2 regions of the Paracoccus sp. N5 genome follow, and region 1 is predicted to be linked to the other one. Evidence: riboswitches for the same ligand, from Rfam matches in the RefSeq annotation. Region 1 holds a riboswitch; the other holds the start of a gene.
The links. Region 1 has a riboswitch for thiamine pyrophosphate ahead of thiD (bifunctional hydroxymethylpyrimidine kinase/phosphomethylpyrimidine kinase). Riboswitches for the same ligand answer to the same signal wherever they lie in the genome.
Positions count from the first base shown of each region.

Region 2: it holds a riboswitch for thiamine pyrophosphate, as region 1 does, so the genes downstream of both, PARN5_RS22170 (TenA family protein) here and thiD (bifunctional hydroxymethylpyrimidine kinase/phosphomethylpyrimidine kinase) in region 1, are expected to answer to the same signal.

Region 1 is NZ_AQUO01000001.1:1,322,944-1,334,264, forward strand. Features, by position in the region: gene PARN5_RS0106575 (ABC transporter ATP-binding protein) at 1-628, opposite strand, end outside; gene PARN5_RS0106580 (AMP-binding protein) at 625-2,598, opposite strand; gene PARN5_RS0106585 (PAS-domain containing protein) at 2,718-4,586, shown strand; gene PARN5_RS0106590 (response regulator transcription factor) at 4,579-5,280, shown strand; gene aroQ (type II 3-dehydroquinate dehydratase) at 5,308-5,742, shown strand; gene PARN5_RS0106600 (glycosyltransferase family 2 protein) at 5,693-6,532, opposite strand; gene PARN5_RS0106605 (HAD family phosphatase) at 6,615-7,217, opposite strand; gene PARN5_RS0106610 (nucleotide sugar dehydrogenase) at 7,341-8,507, shown strand; TPP riboswitch at 8,550-8,653, shown strand; gene thiD (bifunctional hydroxymethylpyrimidine kinase/phosphomethylpyrimidine kinase) at 8,719-9,540, shown strand; gene PARN5_RS0106620 (FAD-dependent oxidoreductase) at 9,537-10,514, shown strand; gene thiS (sulfur carrier protein ThiS) at 10,498-10,695, shown strand; gene PARN5_RS0106630 (thiazole synthase) at 10,697-11,321, shown strand, end outside.
Region 2 is NZ_AQUO01000001.1:2,740,565-2,751,885, forward strand. Features, by position in the region: gene rpiA (ribose-5-phosphate isomerase RpiA) at 1-666, shown strand, start outside; gene gorA (glutathione-disulfide reductase) at 663-2,063, shown strand; gene hflK (FtsH protease activity modulator HflK) at 2,125-3,363, shown strand; gene PARN5_RS0113860 (protease modulator HflC) at 3,363-4,445, shown strand; gene PARN5_RS0113865 (AI-2E family transporter) at 4,525-5,691, opposite strand; TPP riboswitch at 5,848-5,975, shown strand; gene PARN5_RS22170 (TenA family protein) at 6,035-6,691, shown strand; gene PARN5_RS0113875 (NUDIX domain-containing protein) at 6,678-7,151, opposite strand; gene PARN5_RS0113880 (TIGR02300 family protein) at 7,224-7,547, opposite strand; gene PARN5_RS0113885 (SprT family zinc-dependent metalloprotease) at 7,683-8,378, shown strand; gene PARN5_RS0113890 (GntR family transcriptional regulator) at 8,418-9,062, shown strand; gene PARN5_RS0113895 (homoserine dehydrogenase) at 9,213-10,529, opposite strand; gene PARN5_RS0113900 (hypothetical protein) at 10,595-11,128, opposite strand; gene PARN5_RS0113905 (glycosyl transferase) at 11,116-11,321, opposite strand, start outside.

The sequences.
Region 1 (11,321 bases):
CGTCCAGGATGAAGCGGCACATATCCTCTTTCTCCTCGACGTTCATGCCGGCCATCGGCTCGTCCAGCAGCAGGATGCGCGGCTCGGCCGCCAGCGCCCGGGCCAGTTCGACGCGCTTCTTCAGCCCGTAGGGCAGCCGCCCGACCGGGGTCTTGCGGATGTTCTGGATTTCCAGGAAGTCGATGATCTTCTCGACCTGCGCGCGGTTCTCGACCTCCTCGCGCTCGGCGCGGCCCCACCACAGCGCCTGGCTCCAGATCGGCGCGTTCATCTTGTTCAGCCGGCCGGTCATGATGTTGTCCAGCACCGACATGCCGTCGAACAGCGCGATGTTCTGGAAGGTGCGGGCCAGCCCCAGCCGCGCCACCTCATAGGGTTTCATCGCCGGGCGGCGCTTGCCCTCGAACCAGATCTCGCCCTCCTGCGGCACGTAGAAGCCCGAGATCACGTTCAGCATCGAGGACTTTCCGGCACCGTTCGGGCCGATGATGGCGCGGATCTCGCCCTCGCGGATGTCGAAGCTGATGTCCTTGATCGCGGTCACGCCGCCGAAGCGCAGGGTGATGTTCTTCAAGTCCATCAGCACCGGGCCGATGCGGCGGGCGTCGGGGGTCGGGTCATGGGTCATTCTGCGGCCACCCTTTGCGGCTCGGCGGTGGGAAAGGTGCGGGCGTCCTCGATCCGCAGCGTGGCGCGGATCTCGCCCTTGCGGCCGTCCTCGTAGGTCACCTCGGTGCGGGTGCTGACCGTATCGCTTCCGTCGTAGAGCGCGGCGATCAGGTCGGCGTATTTCTCGGCGATGATGTTGCGGCGGACCTTGCGGGTGCGGGTCATCTCGCCGTCGTCGGGATCCAGCTCCTTGTGCAGCACCAGGAAGCGGTGGATCTGGCAGCCCGAGAGCATCGGGTCTGCGGCGACGGATTCGTTCACCGCCTCGACATGCTCGCGAATGGCGGCATAGACCTGCGGATGGCCGGCCAGCTCCTGATAGCTGGCATAGGCGATGTTGTTGCGCTCGGCCCAGTTGCCGACCGCCGTCAGGTCGATGTTGATGAAGGCGGTGCACATGCCGCGCCCGGCGCCAAAGACCACGGCCTCCAGGATGTTGGGATAGAACTTCAGCTTGTTCTCGACATATTTCGGCGCGAACATCCGGCCGTCGGCCATGCGGCCCACGTCCTTGGCGCGGTCGATGATGCGCAGGTGGCCCGAGCCTTCCTCGAAGAAACCGGCGTCGCCGGTCGCCACCCAGCCCTCGGCATCCTTGGTCGAGGCGGTGCTTTCCGCGTTGTTGTAATATTCCACGAAGGTGCCGGGCGAGCGATAGAACACCTCGCCGCTCTCGGCGATCTTCAGCTCCACCCCCGGCGAGGGCACGCCCACCGTGTCGGAGCGCACCTGCCCGTCCGGCTGCTGGGTGATGAAGACCGAGGCCTCGGTCTGGCCGTAGAGCTGTTTCAGATTGATGCCGAGGCTGCGGTAGAAATCGAAGATCTCGGGGCCGATCGCCTCGCCCGCGGTATAGCCCACGCGGATGCGGGAATAGCCCAGCGTGTTCTTCAGGGGGCCATAGACCAGCAGGTCGCCCAGGGCGTAGCGCAGCCGGTCCAGCAGCCCGACCCGCTTGCCGTCCAGCAGGTCCGGGCCGATGCGGCGGGCCAGGTTCATGGCATGGTGGAACAGCCCGCGCTTGATGCGCCCGGCGTCCTCCATGCGGATCATCACCGAGGTCAGCTGGCCCTCGAAGACGCGGGGCGGGGCAAAGAAATAGGTCGGGCCGATCTCGCGCAGGTCGGTCATCATGGTCTGCGCGCTTTCGGGGCAGTTCACCGTGAAGCCGGCCCAATAGGCCTGGCCGACCGAGAAGATGAAATCGCCGACCCAGGCCATCGGCAGATAGGCCAGCACCTCCTCGGCCTCGGTCAGGTGGTCGAAGGCGCAGGTGTTCCTGGCCGTCTCGATGATGTTGCGGTTCGACAGCACCACACCCTTGGGCTTGCCGGTGGTGCCCGAGGTATACAACATCACGCAGGTGTCGTCGTAGCCGAGGGCCGCGATGCGGCGGTCCAGTTCCTCTTCGTGGCGCTGATGCGCGGCGCGACCTTCGGTCTGCACATCGGCCAGCGCGTTCATCGCGGTGTGGTCGTATTTCCGCATGCCGCGCTTGTCGGTATAGACGATCTGCTCGATCTTCGGGGCGCGGTCGCCGACCTCCAGCACCTTGTCCACCTGCTCCTGATCGCCGCAGACCACGAAACGCGCGCCGCAATGGCCCAGCACATAGGCCATCTCGTCGGCCACGGCGTCCTGATACAGGGGCACCGGCACCGCGCCGCACATCTGCGCCGCGACCATGGACCAGTAATGCGCCGGGCGGTTGCGGCCGACGATGGCGACATGGTCGCCGGGCGCCAGGCCCATGTGCAGGAAGCCCAGCGCCAGCGCGCGGATTTCCTCGGCCGCCTGCGCCCAGGTCCAGCTTTGCCAGATGCCGAATTCCTTTTCGCGATAGGCCGGCCGGTTGCCCCAGGTCGCGGCATTGCGCGCCAGCAGCGCGGGAATCGACGGCGGTCCGCTGCGGTCCGGCTGGTTCTGCATAGATCCTCCCCTTGCCGTCCGGGCTCCTCTTCCCCTCTGGCAATCGCAGCTTACTGCGGCAATCCTTGCGTCAGTTTTGCCCGAATCCTACGAATTGTTACAACTGCAAGGCAACAGCCATGGCGACCACCACCCCGGACCGACATGCCGCGCTGACCCGCTCGGGGCTGAACCTGATCCAGCAGGCGATCTCGATCTTCGACGCCGACCTGCGGCTGGCGGTCAGCAACCGGCCCTATCAGGCGATGTTCGGCCTGCCGGACGAACTGACCCGGCCCGGCACCACCTTCGAGGATACGATCCGCTATCTGGTGCATCGCGGCGAATACGGGCCGCAGGAGGATACCGAGGCCGCGATTCGCGAGCGCGTGGACCAGGCCCGCACCTTCCAGCCGCATTACATGGAAAGAAAGCGCGCCGACGGCCGCTGGATCTCGGTCGAGGGGGCGCCGCTGTCGCAGGGCGGCTGGATCGCGGTCTATACCGACATCACCCAGATCAAGCGGCAGGAGGAACTGCTGCGCGCCCGCTCCGAGGAGCTGTCCGAACTGGTGCTGGACCATGCCGAGCGGCTGTCGGCCGCGAACCGGGCGCTGGCCGCGACCAATGCCGCGCTGGAGGAGGCCAAGCGCATCCTGACCGAATCCGAGGCCCGCACCCGCCATGTTACCGCCATGGTCCCGGCCCATATCGCGCATATGGACCGCGATTATCGCTATACCTTTTCCAACAACCAGATCGCGGCGGTGTTTCCCGGTGCCGACCGCGGCATCATCGGCCGCGCGGGCGAAGAGGTGCTGGGCCGCGAGACCTTCGACCGCATCCGCCCGCATATGGACCGCGCCGTCGCCGGCCAGCCGCAGGTGTTCGAGATCACGCACCCACCCTCGGGGCGCCGCATCCGCATCGCCCTGACCCCGGACCCCAACGGGCGCGGCGCCTATGTGCTTTCCACCGACGTGACCGCCGAGGTGCAATCGCGCGAGGCGCTGACCCATGCCGCCAAGCGCGCGCTGGCGGCGCAGATGACCTCCGGGCTGGCGCATGACTTCGGCAACCTTCTGACCATCATCCTTGGCCTGCAAACCCGGCTGGCGCGCGCCGGCCTGCCGCCGGAACAGGCCGAGGACGTGCAGGCGACCCTCGCCGCCGCCCGGCGCGGGGCGACGCTGCTGGACGGCATCGCCGCGCTGACCGGCAAGCGCGAACAGCACCCGCAGCCGGTTGACCTCGACGCGCTCTTCGAGCATCTGGCCGCCATGGCCCGGCCGACGCTGGGCGCCGCCGTGACGCTGGAACACGCCACGACCAACCTGCCGGCGCGGCTGATGCTGGACCCCGGCGCGCTGCAGGACGCGCTGCTGAACCTGATCCTGAACGCCCGCGACGCCATGCAGGGCAAGGGCCGCATCGGCTTGCAGGCCCGCACGGCCGGGCGCTGGCTGGAAATCACCGTCACCGACAGCGGCCCCGGCTTTTCGGACGAGGCCCTGGCCCGCGCCACGCAGCCTTTCTTCACCACCAAGGGCAGCAAGGGCAGCGGGCTGGGCCTGTCGATGGTCTATGACCAGGTCAAGCTGGCCGGCGGCACGCTGCGGCTGGCGAACCTCGCCCAGGGCGCGCAGGTCGCGATCCGCCTGCCCCTGCGCGCCGCCCGCCCGCATCTGGTCCTGCTGGTCGAGGATGACGACGCCATCCGCAGCCATATCCGCCAGATGCTGACCGCCCAGGGCCATTCGGTGATCGAGGCCGGCTCGCTCAGTGAGGCGCGCGGCCTGACCGACCTGTCCGGCCTGACGCTGATCCTGTCCGACCTGCAACTGGGCGACGGTTCGGGCGCCGATCTGCGGGGCCGCGGCCTGCCGCTGGTGCTGATGACGGCGCTGCCGCCGGGCGATGCGGGCAGATCGGGGCTTGACGGCACGGTGCTGACCAAGCCCTTTGGCGACACCGAACTGGCCCTGGCCCTGGCAGAAACCGATGACTGACGCGCCCCTGATCGCCATCCTCGACGACGAGCCCGAGATCCGCCGCCTGCTGTCCGCGGCGCTGGAGGAGGCGGGCTTCCGCACCCTGGGCTTCGGCCGCGCCACCGAATTCGAGGCGGCGCTGCGCCGCATCCAGCCCGATGCCTGCCTGATCGACCTGGGCCTGCCCGACCGCGACGGGCTGGCGCTGGTGCACCGGCTGGCCAGCCAATCCGGCGCGGCGATCATCATCATCTCGGGCCGGGCGCAGGTGCAGGATCGGGTGACCGGCCTCGAACTGGGCGCCGACGACTATATCATCAAGCCCTTCGAGCCGGCCGAGGTGGTGGCCCGCATCCGCGCCCGGCTGCGCAAGCCGCAGCGCGACGCCGGCCCCGGCCGCCAGCAGATCCGCTTTGCCGGCTGGTCCGCGGATTTCGACCGCTACACGCTGACCTCGCCCGAGGGGGCCGAGACGCCGATCTCCCACGCCGAGGCCGAGGTCTTGCGGCTGTTTCTCGACAACCCGCGCCGGCTGATCTCGCGCGCGCAGATGCTGGAGACGCTGGGCGGCACGGCGGGGGAAAGTTTCGACCGGGCGATGGACGTGCGCATCTCGCGCCTGCGCACCAAGCTGGGCGAGGATCCCAAGAACCCGCGCCTGATCAAGACGATCTATGGCGCCGGCTATATCTTTCTGGCCGAACTGGGCTAGATTGCCCCCATCGTCGCGGAGATTGCCATGCCCACCGTCTATGTCCTGAACGGCCCGAACCTGAACCTGCTGGGCCAGCGCCAGCCCGAGATCTATGGCAGCACCACGCTGGCCGACGTGGAGCGCGACTGCAAGGCGCTGGGGGCCGAGCTGGGGCTGGAGATCGACTTCTTCCAGTCGAACCACGAAGGCGCGATCATCGACAAGATTCACGAGGCGCGGCTGCGGGCCCAGGCCATCGTCATCAACCCGGCCGCCTTCACCCATACCTCGGTCGCGATCCTCGACGCGCTTAACACCTTCGACGGGCCGGTGCTCGAGGTGCATATCTCGAACGTGCACAAGCGCGAGAGCTTCCGCCACCATTCCTATGTCAGCCTGCGCGCCGAGGGCGTGATCGCCGGCTTCGGCGTCAACGGCTATCTGCTGGCATTGCAGCAGGCGGCGAAGATGGTCGGCTAGGCCCGGCCGGCCAGATGCCCAGGTTCTGCCGGAACCATTCGTAGCAGGCGCCATTGGCCTCGCCCCGGCCCTTGCCCTGCAAGGCAAAGTCCAGAAGCGCATGGCAGCGCGCGACCCGGCACTCGCCCGGCACCCGGCCCTCGGCATTCAGCCAGATCGGCACGCCGTTCAGCGCCAGGTTGCCCGAGAGCCAGGGGTCATCCACCGTCCACAGCAGTTCGGGGATGTCGAAGGCGCTGTCGGGCATGAATTCGGGCCGCAGCATGGCGCCGCCATAACCCTTGAGCACATCGACGTAGCCCGAGCGCAGCCAGGCATGCGGCTTGACCAGCCCCAGCGAGGCCGCACGCAGCAGGCGATAGCGCCAGTCCTTGCGCCGCAGCACCGCGCGCGGCTCGGGCCCGCCGTCATGGCCGGGCACGAATCCGCCGGCCTCGGCGATGACGCAATCCGGCTGCGCGCGCCGCGCCGCCAGAAAGCGGCTGGTCCACAGCGGATCATAAAGCCGGTCGTCGTCGCAGAGCAGCAATTCGCAATCCTGCCCGCGAAAATCCCGCACCGCCGGCAGGATCTTGGTCGCCGGGCCCAGGTCGTCCTCGACCGTGACGATGCGCACGCCCTCGGGCACCGCCGGCAGGCTGCCGTCCCAGTCGGGAAAGCGGCGATAGCGGCGCGGCAGGTAAAGCCGCACCTCGTCGGGGCGAACCTTCTGTTTCAGCAGCGATTTCAGGGTGGGTCCCAGCCCGGCAAAGCGCGGCGGGATCGAGGACAGGGTCACGACAAGAGGCAAGCTGGCATCCTAGGTCAGTTCGGGCGTGCCCTCCTAACGCGCTCCAGCTTACAATTGGCTGACGGCCGCCGTCACGATCGCGTCAGAACAGCCCGCGCCGCGCCAGCGCCTGGCCCAGGGCGTCGGCGCCGGTGAAATGGATGCCGTCGATGCCCAGCGCCCGGGCGCCCTCGACGTTGTCCGGGTTGTCGTCGATGAAGATGCAATCCTCGGGGCGCAGCCCGTTGCGGTCCATCAGGATGCGATAGACCGCGGGCTCGGGCTTCAGCGCCCCGACCCGCCCCGAAACCACGATGTCGCGGAACAGCTGGCCCAGCCGGGGATGGATTTCCAGCGCATGGGGCCAGGTCTCGGCCGCCCAGTTCGTCAAGCCATAGAGCGGCACATTCCGCGCCAGCAGCGCCTCGGCGATCTCCCAGGCGCCGGGCACGGTCTTTTCGATGGTCAGCGGAAAGGCGGCCAGATAGCCCGCCAGATGCCGGGCCTCGTCGCCATGCGCCTCGCGCGCGGCCTCGAGACCCTTAGCAAAGCTGCGCCCGCCGTCCTGCAACCGGTTCCAGCCGTCGAAGCCGATGCGCGCCATCCAGGCCTCGGCCGCGGCGCGGCTGGTGAAGACATCGGCAAAGGCCAGCGCCGGATCCCATTCGATCAGCACCGCCCCCAGGTCGAAGATCACGCTTTTCATCGCCGGCCTCCTTTGCCATCCGGCCGGATCGTGCCGAAACACGGCCGGCCCGGCAAGCCGGCGCGCTTCTGCCGGGCGCCAAGCCGTGCTAGAGGCGGGGAAACCGCAGGAAGGGGAAACCGCATGACCATATCGGTTGCTGGGCTGGGCTATGTCGGCATGTCGATCGCGGTGCTGCTGGCGCAGCACGACGCGGTGGTGGCGCTGGACATCAGCGCCGAGCGGGTGGCCCAGGTGAACGCCCGCCGCTCGCCCATCGAGGATGCCGAGATCAGCCGGTGGCTGGCGGAAAAGCCGCTGCAGCTGCGCGCCACCACCGACCCGGCCGAGGCCATGGCCGGCGCCGAATTCGTCATCGTCGCCACGCCGACGAATTACGACCCGCGCTCGAACCGCTTCGACACTTCCAGCGTGGAAAGCGTGATCGCGCTGGCCCGCCAGCACGCGCCGCAGGCGACCATCGTCATCAAGTCCACGGTCCCGGTCGGCTTCACCCAGCGCATGCGCGACGAGACCGGCCATGACGGCATCCTGTTCTCGCCCGAATTCCTGCGCGAAGGCCGGGCGTTGCAGGACAACCTGCACCCGTCGCGCATCGTGGTGGGCGACCACGGCCCGGCCGCGCATCGGCTGGCCGACCTGCTGGCCCAAGGCGCGATCCGCAAGGACATGCCGGTGCTGTTCACCGGCTCGACCGAGGCCGAGGCGATCAAGCTGTTCTCGAACACCTATCTTGCCATGCGCGTGGCCTATTTCAACGAGCTCGACAGCTATGCCGTCGCCCGCGGGCTGAACACGCGCGAGATCATCGAGGGCGTCGGCCTCGACCCGCGGATCGGCGATCAGTACAACAATCCCAGCTTCGGCTATGGCGGCTATTGCCTGCCCAAGGATACCAAGCAATTGCTGGCGAACTACGATCAGGTGCCGCAAAGCCTGATCGCCGCGGTGGTGGACAGCAACCGCACCCGCAAGGATTTCATCGCCGAGGAAATCATCGCCCGCCGTCCGAAGCTGGTCGGCGTCTATCGGCTGGTGATGAAATCCGGCTCGGACAATTTCCGCGACAGCTCGATCCAGGGCATCATGAAGCGGATCAAGGCCAAAGGCATCCCCTGCATCGTCTACGAGCCGGTGCTGGAACAGGACCATTTCTTCAACAGCCCGGTGGTGCGCGACCTCGGCGCCTTCAAGGCCCAGGCCGACCTGATCATCGCCAACCGCCAGGCGCCCGAACTGGCCGACGTGCAGGACAAGGTTTACACCCGCGACCTGTTCGCCCGCGACTGAGCTTGCCAAAGCCGCGCGCCGGCCCTAGTGTCCCGCCCACGACTCATACACTTGGGGTGCCCCGAACGGGGCTGAGAGGTGCCAGGCACCGACCCATCGAACCTGATCCGGCTCATACCGGCGGAGGGAAGGGTAGAGTGTCGCGGCACGCAGACCACATCAGCCGCCACCCCCCTCTCCGCCGCCTCGACCGGACAATGAAAGGCGGATCATGGCGGGACCAGCTCGCATCGCGCTGACCATCGCCGGCTCGGACAGCGGCGGCGGCGCCGGCATCCAGGCCGACCTCAAGACCTTCTCGGCGCTGGGGGTCTATGGCGCGTCCGTGATCACAGCCATCACCGCCCAGAACACCCGCACCGTCGCCGCGGTCGAGGCGGTCTCGCCCGCCATGGTCGCGGCGCAGATCGACGCGGTTTTCGGCGATCTGGACGTGCGCGCGATCAAGATCGGCATGGTCGGCGGCCCGGATGTGATCACAGCCGTCGCGGACCGGCTGCGCATCGCGCTGCAGGCCGATCCGGTCCCGGTGGTGCTGGACCCGGTCATGGTGGCGAAATCCGGCGACGCGCTGCTGCCCGACGCGGCGGTCCAGGCGCTGCGCGACCGGCTGCTGCCGCTGGCGACCGTCCTGACCCCGAACCTGCCCGAGGCCGCCCGGCTGCTGGGCCGCGCCCCGGCCGGCACGCCCGCGGAGATGGCCGAACAGGGCGAGGCGCTGCGTGCCCTGGGCGCGGGCCATGTGCTGATGAAGGGCGGCCATGCCGAGGGCGAAACCTGCACCGACCTGCTGGTCGGGCCGCAGGGCTTTCCGCTGTCGGCGCCGCGCCAGCAAACCCGCAATACCCATGGCACCGGCTGCTCGCTGTCCTCGGCCATCGCGGCGGGGCTGGCGCTGGGGCTGGACCTGCCCGATGCGATCACCCGCGCCCATGGCTGGCTGCAAGGCGCCATCGGCGCCGCCGACGGGCTGGGGATCGGGCTGGGCCATGGGCCGGTGCATCACTTCTACAAGATGTGGGGCGCTGAATGACCCAGATAACAATTCTTGGTAGCGGCGTGATGGGGTTGGCCATTGCCTCGACCCTGCTGGATCGCGGCATCACCCCGCGCATCATCGATCCTGCCGGCAAGCCTGGCGCGCAGGCTTGCAGCTGGCGCGCCGGCGGCATGCTGGCCCCCTGGTGCGAGGCCGAAAGCGCCGAGCCGGTGGTCCTGCGCCTGGGTCTCGACGCCGCCGACTGGTGGCAGGCGCATGGCGCCGAGGTCGTCCGGCGCGGCACGCTGGTGCTTGCCCCCTCGCGCGACCGGGCGGAACTGGACCGCTTTGCCCGGATGACAGAGGCGCATCGCCCGGTCAACGCCGACGCCATCGCCGCGCTGGAGCCCGAGTTGCAGGGCCGTTTCGCGCGCGGGTTGTTCTTCGAAAGCGAGGCGCATCTGAACCCCCGCGCCGCCCTCATGGCGCTGCGCGACCGGCTGGCCGCTGCCGGCGTGACCATCGAGACCGAAGGCGAGCCGAGCGGCCTGACCGTGGACGCCCGCGGCTTTGCCGCCCGCGACGCCTTGCCCGACCTGCGCGGCGTGCGGGGCGAGATGCTGGTGATCCGCTGCCCCGAGGTCCAGTTGACCCGCACCATCCGCCTGCTGCACCCGCGCATCCCCCTATATCTTGTTCCAAGGGGAGACGGCGTATACATGATCGGCGCCACGATGCTGGAAACCGGCGGCAAATATCGCGTCACCGCCCGCTCGGCGGTCGAGATGCTGTCGGCCGCCTATGCGCTGCATCCGGGCTTTGCCGAGGCCGAGATCCTTGAACTCGGTTCGGACGCTCGCCCGGCCTTCCCCGACAACCTGCCGCGGCTGCGGCGGCGCGGAAGCACGCTGTTTGCCAACGGCCTCTATCGCCACGGCTATCTTCTGGCCCCCGCCGTGGCCCGCATGGCTGCCGACCACCTGCTGGACGGCCAGATACCGGAGTTCATGGATGAAAATCACCCTTAACGGCGAAAGCCGCAGCCTTGCCGGACCCTCGGTCCAGGATGCGCTGCAAGAAATCGGCCTGGGCGCGGCCAAGGTCGCCACGGCGCTGAACGGCGCCTTCCTGCCCGCCGCCGCCCGCGCCGGGACCAGGTTGAAGGATGGCGACGCGCTGGAAGTCGTGGCGCCGATGCAGGGGGGCTGAGATGCCGCGATTCTACGGAACCCATGTCGAAAGCCCGCTGATGCTGGGCACGGCGCTTTACCCCTCGCCCGCGATCATGGCCGAGGCCTTCCGCGCCTCGGGCGCCGGCATCGCCACGGTCAGCTTGCGCCGCGAGGGCGGGGCGGGCCAGGATTTCCACAATCTCATCAAGGGATTGAATGTCCCGGTCCTGCCCAACACCGCCGGCTGCCATTCCGTGCGCGAGGCGGTGACCACCGCCCAGATGGCGCGCGAACTGTTCGGGACTCCCTGGATCAAGCTGGAGGTCATCCGCGACGACGACACGCTTTGCCCCGACGTGATCGCCTTGGTCGAGGCGGCGCGGATCCTGTCGGACGACGGCTTCCAGGTCTTTCCCTATTGCACCGAGGACCTGTCGGTCTGCGGCCGGCTGCTGGACGCGGGCTGCGAGGTGCTGATGCCCTGGGGCGCGCCCATTGGCTCGGGCCGCGGGCTGAACAACCCCTATGGGCTGCGCAGCCTGCGCGCGCATTTCCCGGACGTGGCGCTGGTGGTGGACGCGGGCATCGGCCTGCCCAGCCATGCGGCGCAGGCGATGGAACTGGGCTATGACGCGGTGCTGCTGAACACCGCCGTCGCCAAGG
Region 2 (11,321 bases), 1.4 Mb from region 1:
CTGGTCCAGCCCGGCATGCGGCTGGGCCTGGGCACCGGCTCGACCGCCGCGATCTTCGTGCGTCGCCTGGCGCAGCGGGTCGCCGAAGAGGGGTTCGAACTGCGCTGCGCCGCGACCTCGAAGGCCACGGCCGAGCTTGCGACCTCGCTGGGCCTGAAGGTCGAGGATCTGAACGACATCGGCTGGCTCGACCTGACCATCGACGGCGCCGACGAGGTGGACCCGGACCTGAACCTGATCAAGGGCGGCGGCGCCGCGCATCTGCGCGAAAAGATCGTCGCCACCGCCTCGGACCGCATGGTGGTGATCGCGGACCAGGGCAAGGTCGTGGACCGGCTCGGCGCCTTCCACCTGCCGGTCGAGGTGATTCCCTTCGGCTGGCAGACCACCCGGACGCAGATCCAGCGCGCGCTGGACGACCTGGGGCTGACGCATCGCCCGATCCTGCTGCGCAAGCGCGACGGTGAAACCCTGCTGACGGACGAGGGCAATTACATCCTCGATCTCGCGCTGGAAGCGATCCCGGACCCGCAGGCGCTGGCGCGGCGGCTCTCGGCCATCGCCGGGGTGGTTGAACACGGGCTGTTCCTGAATATCTGCCAGCTTGCGATCATCGGCTGTCCCGACGGCTCGGTCGTGGAACTGCTGCGTGAGGATATCGAATGACTTTCGACTATGACCTGTTCGTCATCGGCGGCGGCTCGGGCGGGGTGCGCGCGGCGCGCATCGCGGCCAGCGAATACGGCGCCCGCGTCGGCCTGGCCGAGGAAAGCCGCATGGGCGGCACCTGCGTCATCCGCGGCTGCGTGCCGAAGAAGCTGATGATCTTCGCCAGCCAGGCCGAGGCCCATGCCGCCGAGGCGCGCGGCTATGGCTGGCAGACCGCCGGCGCCGGCCCCTTCGACTGGACCATGTTCCGCCACAAGCTGGATGCCGAGCTGACCCGGCTGGAAGGCGCCTATACCGGCGGGCTGGCGGCCGCGAACGTGGACATCCACAAGAGCCGCGCCCGGCTGGCCGATGCGCATACCGTGGAACTGGCCGACGGCCAGCGCCTGACCGCCAAGCATATCCTGATCGCGGTCGGCGGCCGGCCCTCGCTGCCCGGCATCGAGGGCGAAGAGCTGGGGCTGATCTCGGACGACCTGTTCCTGCTGGAGCAGCTGCCGGGCCGGGTGCTGGTGGTGGGCGGCGGCTTCATCGCCTGCGAATTCGCCACCATCCTGCAGGGCCTGGGCTGCCAGACCACGCTCTCCTATCGCGGCGACGCGGTGCTGCGCGGCTTCGACGGCGAGATGCGCCGCCATGCCACCGAGCAGCTGCGCATGATCGGCGTCGACCTGCGGCTGGAAAGCAACCCGGTCCGGCTGACGGCCGAGGGCGAGGCGCGCCGGGTCGATTTCGCCGATGGCAGCAGCGCAGTCTTCGACGCGGTGATCTTCGCCACCGGCCGCGCGCCCTATACCAAGGGCCTGGGGCTGGAAGAGGCCGGCGTCAAGCTGGGCCGCAAGGGCGAGATCGTCGTGGACGAATGGTCGCAAAGCGCGGTGCCCTCGATCTATGCCGTGGGCGATGTGACGGACCGGGTAAACCTGACCCCGGTCGCGATCCGCGAGGGCCACAGCTTCGCCGACACCGTCTTTGGCGCCAAGCCCCGCAAGGTCGATCACGGCCTGGTCGCCAGCGCCGTCTATACCCGCCCGCATGAGCTGGCGACGATCGGGCTGACCGAAGAGGAAGCCGCCGAGCGCGGCCCGGCGCTGGTCTATGTCGCCAGCTTCCGGCCGATGCGCTCGCTTTTCGCGGGCTCGGACGCGCGGGCAACGATGAAGCTGATCGTCGATGCCGAGACCGACAAGGTGCTGGGCTGCCACATCTTCGGGCCCGAGGCCGGCGAGATGATCCAGATGGTCGCGATCCCCATGGGCATGGGCGCCACCAAGGCCGATTTCGACGCGGCGATCGCCGTGCACCCGACCCTGGCCGAGGAGCTGGTGACCATGCGCAAGCCCACGCGGCGCGTGGGCGATGACAATTCCGACAAAGCCGACGCATCGGCTTGATTTTTCGACCGAAGGCACCAGTTTCCAACGGGAAGACACAAAAGAGCGAGGCACGAGACGGATGGCGGGACAAGGCCCCTGGGGCGGCGGCGGCGGAGATGACGGCAAGGGCGGCAGGCAGCCGCCGCAGGGGGACGACCAGAAGGGCGGTCCGCGCCCCTGGGGCAATGCCGGAGGCAACAACCAAGGCGGCCGCGACGACCGCCCGCAGGGTCCGCGCCGGGGCGAGCAGATCCCCGAGATCGAGGAGCTGGTCCGCAAGGGGCAGGACAAGCTGCGCGTGCTGATGGGCGGCAAGGGCGGCGGCGGTAGCCCGCGCGGCACCGGGCCGCGCCGTCCCGGCCCGCAGTTCCAGATGAGCCGCGGCACCTGGGGCATCGGTGCGCTGGCCGTGGCCGCGCTTTGGGCCTTCACCAGCTTCTACACCGTGGACGAGGGCCAGCGCTCGGTCGAGCTGCTGTTCGGCCGGCCCTATGCGCTGGGTGATCCGGGCCTGAACTTCGCGCCCTGGCCGGTGGTGACCAAGGAACTGGTCCAGGTCTCGGGCGAGCGGGTGACGGAAATCGGCACCGGCCAGGCCGGGCCGAACGACAGCGGGCTGATGCTGACCCGCGACCAGAACATCGTCGACATGCAATACCAGGTGGTCTGGAACGTCTCGGACCCCGAGAAATTCCTGTTCAACCTCGCCGATCCCGACGACACCATCCGCGCCGTGGCGGAATCGGCCATGCGCGACATCGTGGCGCGCTCGGAACTGGCGCCGATCCTGAACCGCGACCGCGAGCAGATCCGGGCCGAGCTGGAGCGCGCTGCGCAGGGCACGCTGGATTCCTATGACTCCGGCGTCAACATCGTCCGGGTGAACCTGGCCCGCGCCGACCCGCCGCGCGAGGTGATCGACAGCTTCCGCGAGGTGCAGGCCGCCCAGCAGGAACGCGACCGGCTGGAGAAAGAGGCCGACGCCTATGCCAACCGGGTGCTGGCCAATGCGCGCGGCGAAGCCGCCGCCGTGGTCGAACGCGCCGAGGCCTATCGCGCCGAGGCCGTGAACAATGCCGAGGGCGAGGCCGCGCGCTTCAACTCGGTCTATGACGAATATGTCAAGGCGCCCGAGGTGACGCGGCGCCGGATGTATCTGGAAACCATGGAGAAAGTTCTGGGCCAGGCGAACAAGGTCATCATCGACGGCGAGGCCGGGCAGGGCGTCGTGCCCTATCTGCCGCTCGACCAGCTGCGCAGCGGCGCCACCGGCAATGCCGGCAGCAACAACGGCACCAACAACGGGGGGAACCAGTGATGAACCGTGCAATCTCTGTCCTGGTCCTGCCGTTCCTGGTCGTCATCGCGGTGATCGTGGCGGCCTCGGTCTATATCGTCGACGTGCGCGAAAAGGCCCTGGTGCTGCGCTTTGGCGAGGTGGTCGAGGTGCGCGAGAACCCCGGCCTCGGCATCAAGGTGCCCTTCATCGACAGCGTGGTGCGCTATGACGCCCGCATCCTCGGCCTGCCGACCCGGCCGATGGAGGTCACGCCGCTGGACGACCGCCGGCTGGTGGTCGATGCCTTTGCCCGCTGGCAGGTGCTCGACGCGCAGAAGCTCTATCAGGCGACCGAGGGACGCGGCCTGCCCCGCGCGCAGGAACGGCTGGATTCGATCATCAACGACGTGATCCGCCGCGTGCTGGGCTCGGTGCCTTCGACCACGGTTCTGTCGGACGACCGCACCGCGCTGATGAACCGCATCCGCGACGGCGCGCGCGGCGAGGCCGAGGCGCTGGGGATCCGCGTCATCGACGTGCGCCTGACCCGCACCGACCTGCCCGAGCAGAACCTGACCGCGACCTATGCCCGGATGCGGGCCGAGCGCGAGCGCGAGGCCGCCGACGAGATCGCCCGCGGCGGCGAGGCCGCGCAGCGCGTCCGTGCCGCCGCCGACCGCACCGTGGTCGAGCTGACCTCGGAGGCGCGCAAGCGGGCCGAGGTGGTCCGCGGCGAGGCCGACGCCCGCCGCAACGCCATCTATGCCGATGCCTTCGGCCGCGATCCCGAGTTCTTTGCCTTCACCCGCTCCATGACCTCCTATGAGCGGGCGCTGAAGGGCGAGAACAGCTCGCTGGTGATCAAGCCCGAGGGCGAGTTCTTCGACTATCTGCGCAACGACGGGGCCGACCGCGCCAACCCGGTGCCGACCCCGGCCCCGGCCGTGCCCTCGGCCTCGGCCGAGCCGGAGACCGACACCGCCGCCGAGGACACGGTCGCCCCGACCGAGACCACGCGCGAGGGCGAGCCGCTGGGCGCGAGCTCCGGCGTCACGCTGACGCCGATGCCCGAGGCGCTGTCGAGCCCGCCGCAGCAGGAACCGGCCGTGCCGGCGAACTGAGCGGCGCACGACGAAACGAAAAAAGGCGGGGCGCGCATCGCTGCGCGCCCCGCCTTTTTTCATGTGCCGTCACCTGCGCCTAGCGGGTCTCGGCCAGCAATCCGGCGCGGCGAGCCTCGTCCTCGGTCACCTCGCGCTGCCATTCGCGCCAGATCGAGACCAGCAGCGCCATCAGCACCGGCCCGACGAACAGCCCGACGATGCCCATGGTCTTGACCCCGCCGACGAGGCCGAAGAACGTCGGCAGGAAGGGCAGCTTCACCGGCCCGCCGACCAGCACCGGCCGGATGGTCTTGTCCACGACGAACAGCTCGCAGGTGCCCCAGATGAACAGCGCCGCGCCCTGCACGGGCGAGCCGCTGGCGACCAGATAGGCCGAGACCAGCGTGAAGCACAAAGGCGCGCCCCCCGGAATCAGCGCCATGAAGCCGGTGATGACCCCGAAGGTCACCGGCGAGGGCACGCCGGCCAGCCAATAGGCCGTGCCCAGGATCACCCCCTCGCCGATGGCGATCAGTGTCATGCCGGTCACGGTCGAGCTGATGGTCGCCGGCACCACCCGCGACAGCCGGCTCCAGCGGTCGGGCAGGATGCGGCGGCCGATATGGTCGACCTGGGCCACGAACTTGTCGCCGTCGCGATACAGTACGAAAAGCGTGATCAGCATGAAGAGCAGCGTCAGCGCCAGATGGAACGCCAGCGAGCCCGCCGTCACCGCGCCGCGATAGATCGCGCCGATGTTCGAGCCCGAGACCAGCTGCACGATCTCGGAAATGCCGCCGGGCCGGCCGATATAGGTGCGCCAGTTCTCGTCCAGCCAGTCGCCGACCTGCGGCAGCTCGACCATCCAGCCCGGCGTCGGCGCGCCGGTGGAATTGACCATGATCGCCCAGCTGATCCAGTCGCGCAGCTCGCGGAAGGCATAGATCAGCGCCATGGCGATGGGCACGACCAGGAAGCAGACCAGCACCAGCACCAGCGCCGTCGCGGCCCAGGTGCGCCCGACCCGCGCCACCGCCCGCTCGCGCAGCGGCCAGCTGGCCAGCGCGATCACCATCGCTGCCAGCACCGGCACCAGGAAGCCGTGGAAGAAATAGATCGAGGCCGCGACGATCGCCAGCAAGAGCCAGCGCGCGGCCGAGATATTGGTCACCAGCGGCGGCCTGTGCAGGCGCAGCCCGGTCTGGCGCGGCGCGTGGCTGGGGTGCGGTGGGGTCTGGGGGCTTGGCTCTGGGCCTGTGGTCATCGTCTCCGGTCCTGTCCGGCGCCGCGCGGACGCATCTTGGCGCAACGAGATAACAGAACGCCCGCCGCTGCAAGCCGGAATGCCGTCCCGGCCGGGCCAAGCCTGCCGCGCGGGCATGTCGGGGACGTGACAGCCGGGGCAGGGACGGCTAGGGTGGTCCCGACCAAGGGGAGTCCCGGCAAGGGGCTGAGAGATCGCTGGCAAGGGCCAAGGCCCGCGCGGCGCGGTGACCCTTCGAACCTGATCCGGATCATGCCGGCGAAGGGATGGCCAGTCCGTGCGCCTGCCTGATGCCGGCCCCACCCCGGGGCCATCCCGGCCCCGCCCAAGCCAGGAGGGCAGGATGCCCCAGACCTTCTTTGAAACCCTGCGCGACGAATGCGCCGCCGATTGGCAGGCCGCGACCGGCCATCGCTTCGTGCACGAGCTGCTGGCCGGCCGCATCGAGGATGCGGTCATGGCGCGCTACCTCGTGCAGGATCACCGTTTCCTCGACGCTTTCCTGACGCTGCTCGGCGCCGCCATCGCCAGCGCCGACCGCTTCGAATCGCGGCTGCGCTTCGGCCGCTTCGCCGGCATGGTCTCGGGCGACGAGAACGACTATTTCCTGCGCGCCTTCGCCGCCCTGGGCGTCTCGGAGGCCGAGCGCGCCGCCATTCCCGACAGCGCGCCCACGCAGGGCTTCCAGGCCATCATGCGCGAGGCCGCCGCGACCCGCTCCTATCCGGCGGTGCTGGCGGTGCTGAACGTGGCCGAGGGGCTTTATCTCGACTGGGCCATGCAGGCCGAAACCCTGCCGGAAAACTTCGTCCATGCCGAATGGATCACGCTGCACGACAATCCGTTCTTCCGCGATTTCGTGGGTTTCCTGCGCGCCGAGCTGGACCGCACCGGCCCGGCCGAGGCCAAGCAGGTGCGCGATTTCTTCCACCGCGCCACCCGGCTGGAGGTGGAATTTTTCGACGACACCTACAGGGGCTTGACGCCTAATCCTCGATGATTTCGAACTCCGGCGGCTCGCGCGGCGGGCCGCCCTCGCGATAGTCCAGCACGATGCGCGCCAGCGCGGCCGGCGCCAGGTTCTCGCGGCTGTGGCGCAGCTCGGGCAGGCTCCACCAGCGGAATTCGCGGATCAGGCCGGCCTCGGGCGCGTCCTGCACCGCGGGCCGGAACTCGGGCGTCTCGATCAGGAAGTAATGCTCGGACTGGCGCCAGCGCGCCTGCGGCAAGGGCAGGGTAAAGCGGCGGCGCCAGACCAGCGGGCCGAAGGCGGGCAGGGCGAAGCCCAGCTCCTCGCGCAATTCGCGGCGCAGCGTCGTCTCGGGCGTCTCGCCGGGCTCGGCGCCGCCGCCCGGGGTGATCCACCAGTCGCCGGTGCCGTAATCGACGCGCATCAGCAGCACCCGGTCCTCGGGCGTCAGCAGGATGGCCCGCATGGCCTGGCGGTCGATGATGCGCATGGCCTCCTCCCGTTCACGAAAAAGCCCCGGCGCGGCAAGGGGCCGGCCGGGGCGATCACCGCAGGCCGCGGCCTATTCGTCGTCCGTGTCGGCCACGTCGGCGATGTCGTCCAGCGACACGTCGCCGTCGTCATCGTCGTCGTCCAGCAGATCGTCGTCCAGATCCCCGGAATCGGCGTCGTCGTCCAGATCCTCGTCATCGACGAGATCGGTCTGATCCTCGTCGCGCGCGGCGGTCTTTTCCGAGATCAGCGAGCGCGAGCGGCCATTCGTCAGGCTTTCCGCCGTGAAAGAGGCGCCGCAGGCCGGGCAGGTCATCGGGTCGTTCGTCAGGTCGTAGAAGCGCGTGGCGCAATGGGGGCAAAGGCGTTTCGTGCCCCATTCCTCTTTGGGCATGGTATTCTCTTTCTGCCGCGTTCAGGTAAATCCGCTGTCCCCTGCCATAGCCGCGCGGGGCTGTCAAAGGCTTTTCCCCTTGCGTCGGGACGGCGGCGCGGTGGAGATATGGGCCGAAAGGCAGGGCACCGCAAGATGCAGGCAGGCAAGGACAGGATTTGGGTCGGCGGCGACATCCCGGTGACGCTGCGCCGCTCGTCCCGGGCGCGGCGCATGACGCTGCGCGTGGCGCGGGCGGGGGGCGAGGTAGTGCTGACCCTGCCCAGCCGCGCCAGCCTGCGCGACGGCCAGGCCTTTGCCGAGTCGCGGGCCGAATGGCTGCGCCAGGTCCGTGCCGACATGCCGGCGCTGCAACCGGTCGCGCATGGCGTCCAGCTGCCCGTCGAGGGCGTGCCGCGCCTGATCCGCCCGGCCGAGACCCGCCGCGTCGAACTGACCGCCGACCTGCTGCTGGTGCCGCAGGGCCGCCCGCCCGGGGTGGTCGTCGAGGCCTGGCTCAAGCATCTCGCGCAGATGCGGCTGATCGCCGCCTGCGACCGCCACGCCGCCCGGCTGGGGCGGCCGTTCCGGGCGCTGGCGCTGCGCGACACCCGCTCGCGCTGGGGCAGCTGCACCCATGACGGCCGGCTGATGTTTTCCTGGCGCCTGGCCATGGCGCCGCCCGAGGTGCTGGACTATGTCGCCGCGCATGAGGTCGCGCATCTGGCGCATATGGACCACTCGCCCGCCTTCTGGGCCGCGACGGAACGGCTGCTGCCCGGCCATGCCCGCCACCGCGCCTGGCTGCGCCGCCACGGCCACGAACTGCTGGCCTGGCGTTTCCGCATCTGACGGATTGACGCCGCGCGCATTTGTGATCACAGAGATGGCATGACAGTGACGCGCAATTCGGAAACCGCCGCGCATGAGCGGCTTTATCGCAACCTTCGCCAGCGCATCATGCTGGGCGAACTGCCGCCCGGCCTGCCGATGACGCTGCGCGGCATCGCGGCCGAACATCGTGTCTCGATGACCCCCGCGCGCGAGGCGGTGCGGCGCCTGGTCGCCGAGGGGGCGCTGACGCTTTCCTCCTCGGGCCGGATCACCACGCCGGAGCTCTCGGTCGAGCGCATCGAGGAACTCGCCGCCCTGCGCGGCCTCATCGAGCCCGAACTTGCCGCCCGGGCGCTGCCCCGCGCCCACCAGGCGCTGATCGAGCGCATGGCGGTGATCAACGCCGCCATCGGCGAGGCGGCCGAAAGCCATGACGGCGTCACCTATATCCGCACCAACCTGGAATTCCACCGCATCCTCTACCTGCGCGCGCAGGCGCCGGCGATGCTGGCCATCGTCGAGACGGTCTGGCTGCAGCTCGGCCCGACGATGCGGGCGCTCTATGGCCGGGTCAAGCGCCACGAGCCGCCGCGCCACCACCGCATGATCCTGGCCTCGCTGCGCGCCGGCGACGAACCCGGCCTGCGGCTTGCCGTGCGTGCCGACGTGACCCACGGGCTGCGTCACCTCTCGGCCAGCTGACCTGCGGCTTTCTCTGTTTCCCAAATACCCGAACCGGCCGTGACCGAAGGCCACCGCTGCTGCCGATCTCTCGCCTGAAAAGACAGACGCCGCACCCAGGGGGCACGGCGCCGGTCACGTTTCCGTTTTCCAGATACCCAGACCCGCGGCTCAGACCTCCTCGATGCGCAGCTCCACCGGCTCGCCGGCGATGACGCCGGTCTTCGGCAGCGCCCCGATGGCATGGTCGATGGCCTCGGGCGTGGTCTTGTGGGTCACGATCAGCACCGGGGCGACGCCGGCGGTCTGCTGATGGCCGTATTGCCGCATCCGGTCGATCGAGATGCCGCTATCCCCCAGCACCGAGGCGACCTTGGCCAGCGCCCCCGGCTTGTCGGTCAGCGCCAGCCGGATGTAATAGGCGGCGGGCACGGCAGTCCGCGCCGGTTGCGGCCGGGCCAGCGCCGAGGCCGGCTGGCCGAAGCTCGGCATGCGCACGCCGCGCGCGATCTCGACCACGTCGGACATGACCGCGCTGGCGGTCGGGCCCTCGCCGGCGCCGGCGCCGCGCAGCACGATCTGGCCGACCGAGTCGCCCTCGATCACCACCATGTTGGTGCCGCCCTGCAACTGGCCCAGCGGGCTGTCGGCGGGCACCAGGCAGGGCGACATGCGCTGCTCGAGCCCGCGCCCGGTCATCTGCGCCACGCCCAGAAGCTTGATGCGATAGCCCATGTCGGCGGCGCGGCGGATGTCGTCGATGCTGACCCGCTCGATGCCCTCGATCTCGACCGCGTCGAAGCTGGGGCGGGTGCCGAAGGCGATGGCGGCCAGGATCGCCAGCTTGTGGCTGGCGTCGATGCCGCCCACGTCCAGCGTCGGATCGGCCTCGAGATAGCCGAGCTGCCGCGCCTCCTCGAACACCGTCTCATAGGGCAGGCCGGCGCTTTCCATCCGGGTCAGGATATAGTTGCAGGTGCCGTTCATCACCCCCATGACGCGGCGGATCTCGTTGCCGGCCAGAGACTCGGTCATCGCCTTGATGACCGGGATGCCGCCGGCGACGGCGGCCTCGAAGCGGATCACCCGGCCATGCGCCTCGGCCAGTTCCGCCAGCTCCTGGCCGTGGATCGCCAGCAGTGCCTTGTTGGCGGTCACCACGTCCTTGCCGGCCTTCAGCGCCGCCGTCACCGCCTCGCGCGCGACGCCCTCGTCGCCGCCGATCAGCTCGACGAAAACGTCCACATCCTCGCGCAGCGCCAGCGCCCGGGCGTCCTCCTCCCAGCCATAGGCGGACAGGTCCGCGTCGCGGTTCTTCATCCGGTCGCGGGCGCAGACCGCGGTGATGGCGATGGGCCGGCCGGCGCGCTGGGACAGCAGCGCGGCGTGTTTCTGGATGATCTTGACGGTGCCGATGCCGACGGTCCCCAGACCTGCGATACCAAGACGGAGCGGAGAGGCGTTTTGCCCCTGGTTCTGGGCGGACATGCGAAACTCTTATCTATGGACGTTGCGGTGTTAGCGGATGCGGCGCGGGCTTGCAACGCAAGGCTTCACGCCTGATCGTCGCCGGCCCAGCAGCCCGGCTCGCCGGCGGCGCGCATGACACGCAGCACGCGGCCGCCGGTCTCGACGGTCTGCGCGCGGATGCGCTCCAGATCATCGAGCGCCATCGGCACTGGCCGCACCTCGCCCTTGGCGCTGACAAAGGCCGGATGCCAATGCGTCTTGCGCTCGGTCGGCCGCCACGAGGCATGGCAGAGCAGGTTGCGGTAAAGCCGGATCTCGCCCAGCCGGTCGGTGATCCTGTTGCGGTCGCGCAATCCGGGATGGCGGCGCATGGCGGCGTCCAGCTGCTCGATCAGCGTGCCCATGGAATCGTCGGCCAAGCTGCCCATGCGGCCAAGCCAGGCCTGCAATTCCTCGGGCGTCAGGTCGTCGGCCAGCCGGGCGCGGTCCAGCGCATAGATGGTGCGCTTGATGATCTCCTCGAGCCAGCCGAAGCTCGCCACGCATTGCCCGAGGCCCGCGGCGAAATCGGCGGGCAGCGTGTAATGCGTCTCGGGCGCGGCGCCTATTCCCGCCATAATGCCGAAACCCAGCCGACCGGGCGCAGGTAATGGCGCAGGTGCTTGCCCAGGCTCTCGCGCCGGCGGCCGTCGAAGGCGGCGCGCAGATGGTCCAGGGGCGCGCGGTGCTGGTCCTTGTCGCTCCAGCGGCCCAGGATGGCGTCGGGCGGGTTCAGGTCGCCCGGAAAGATCACGATGCGCGTCCCCGCCG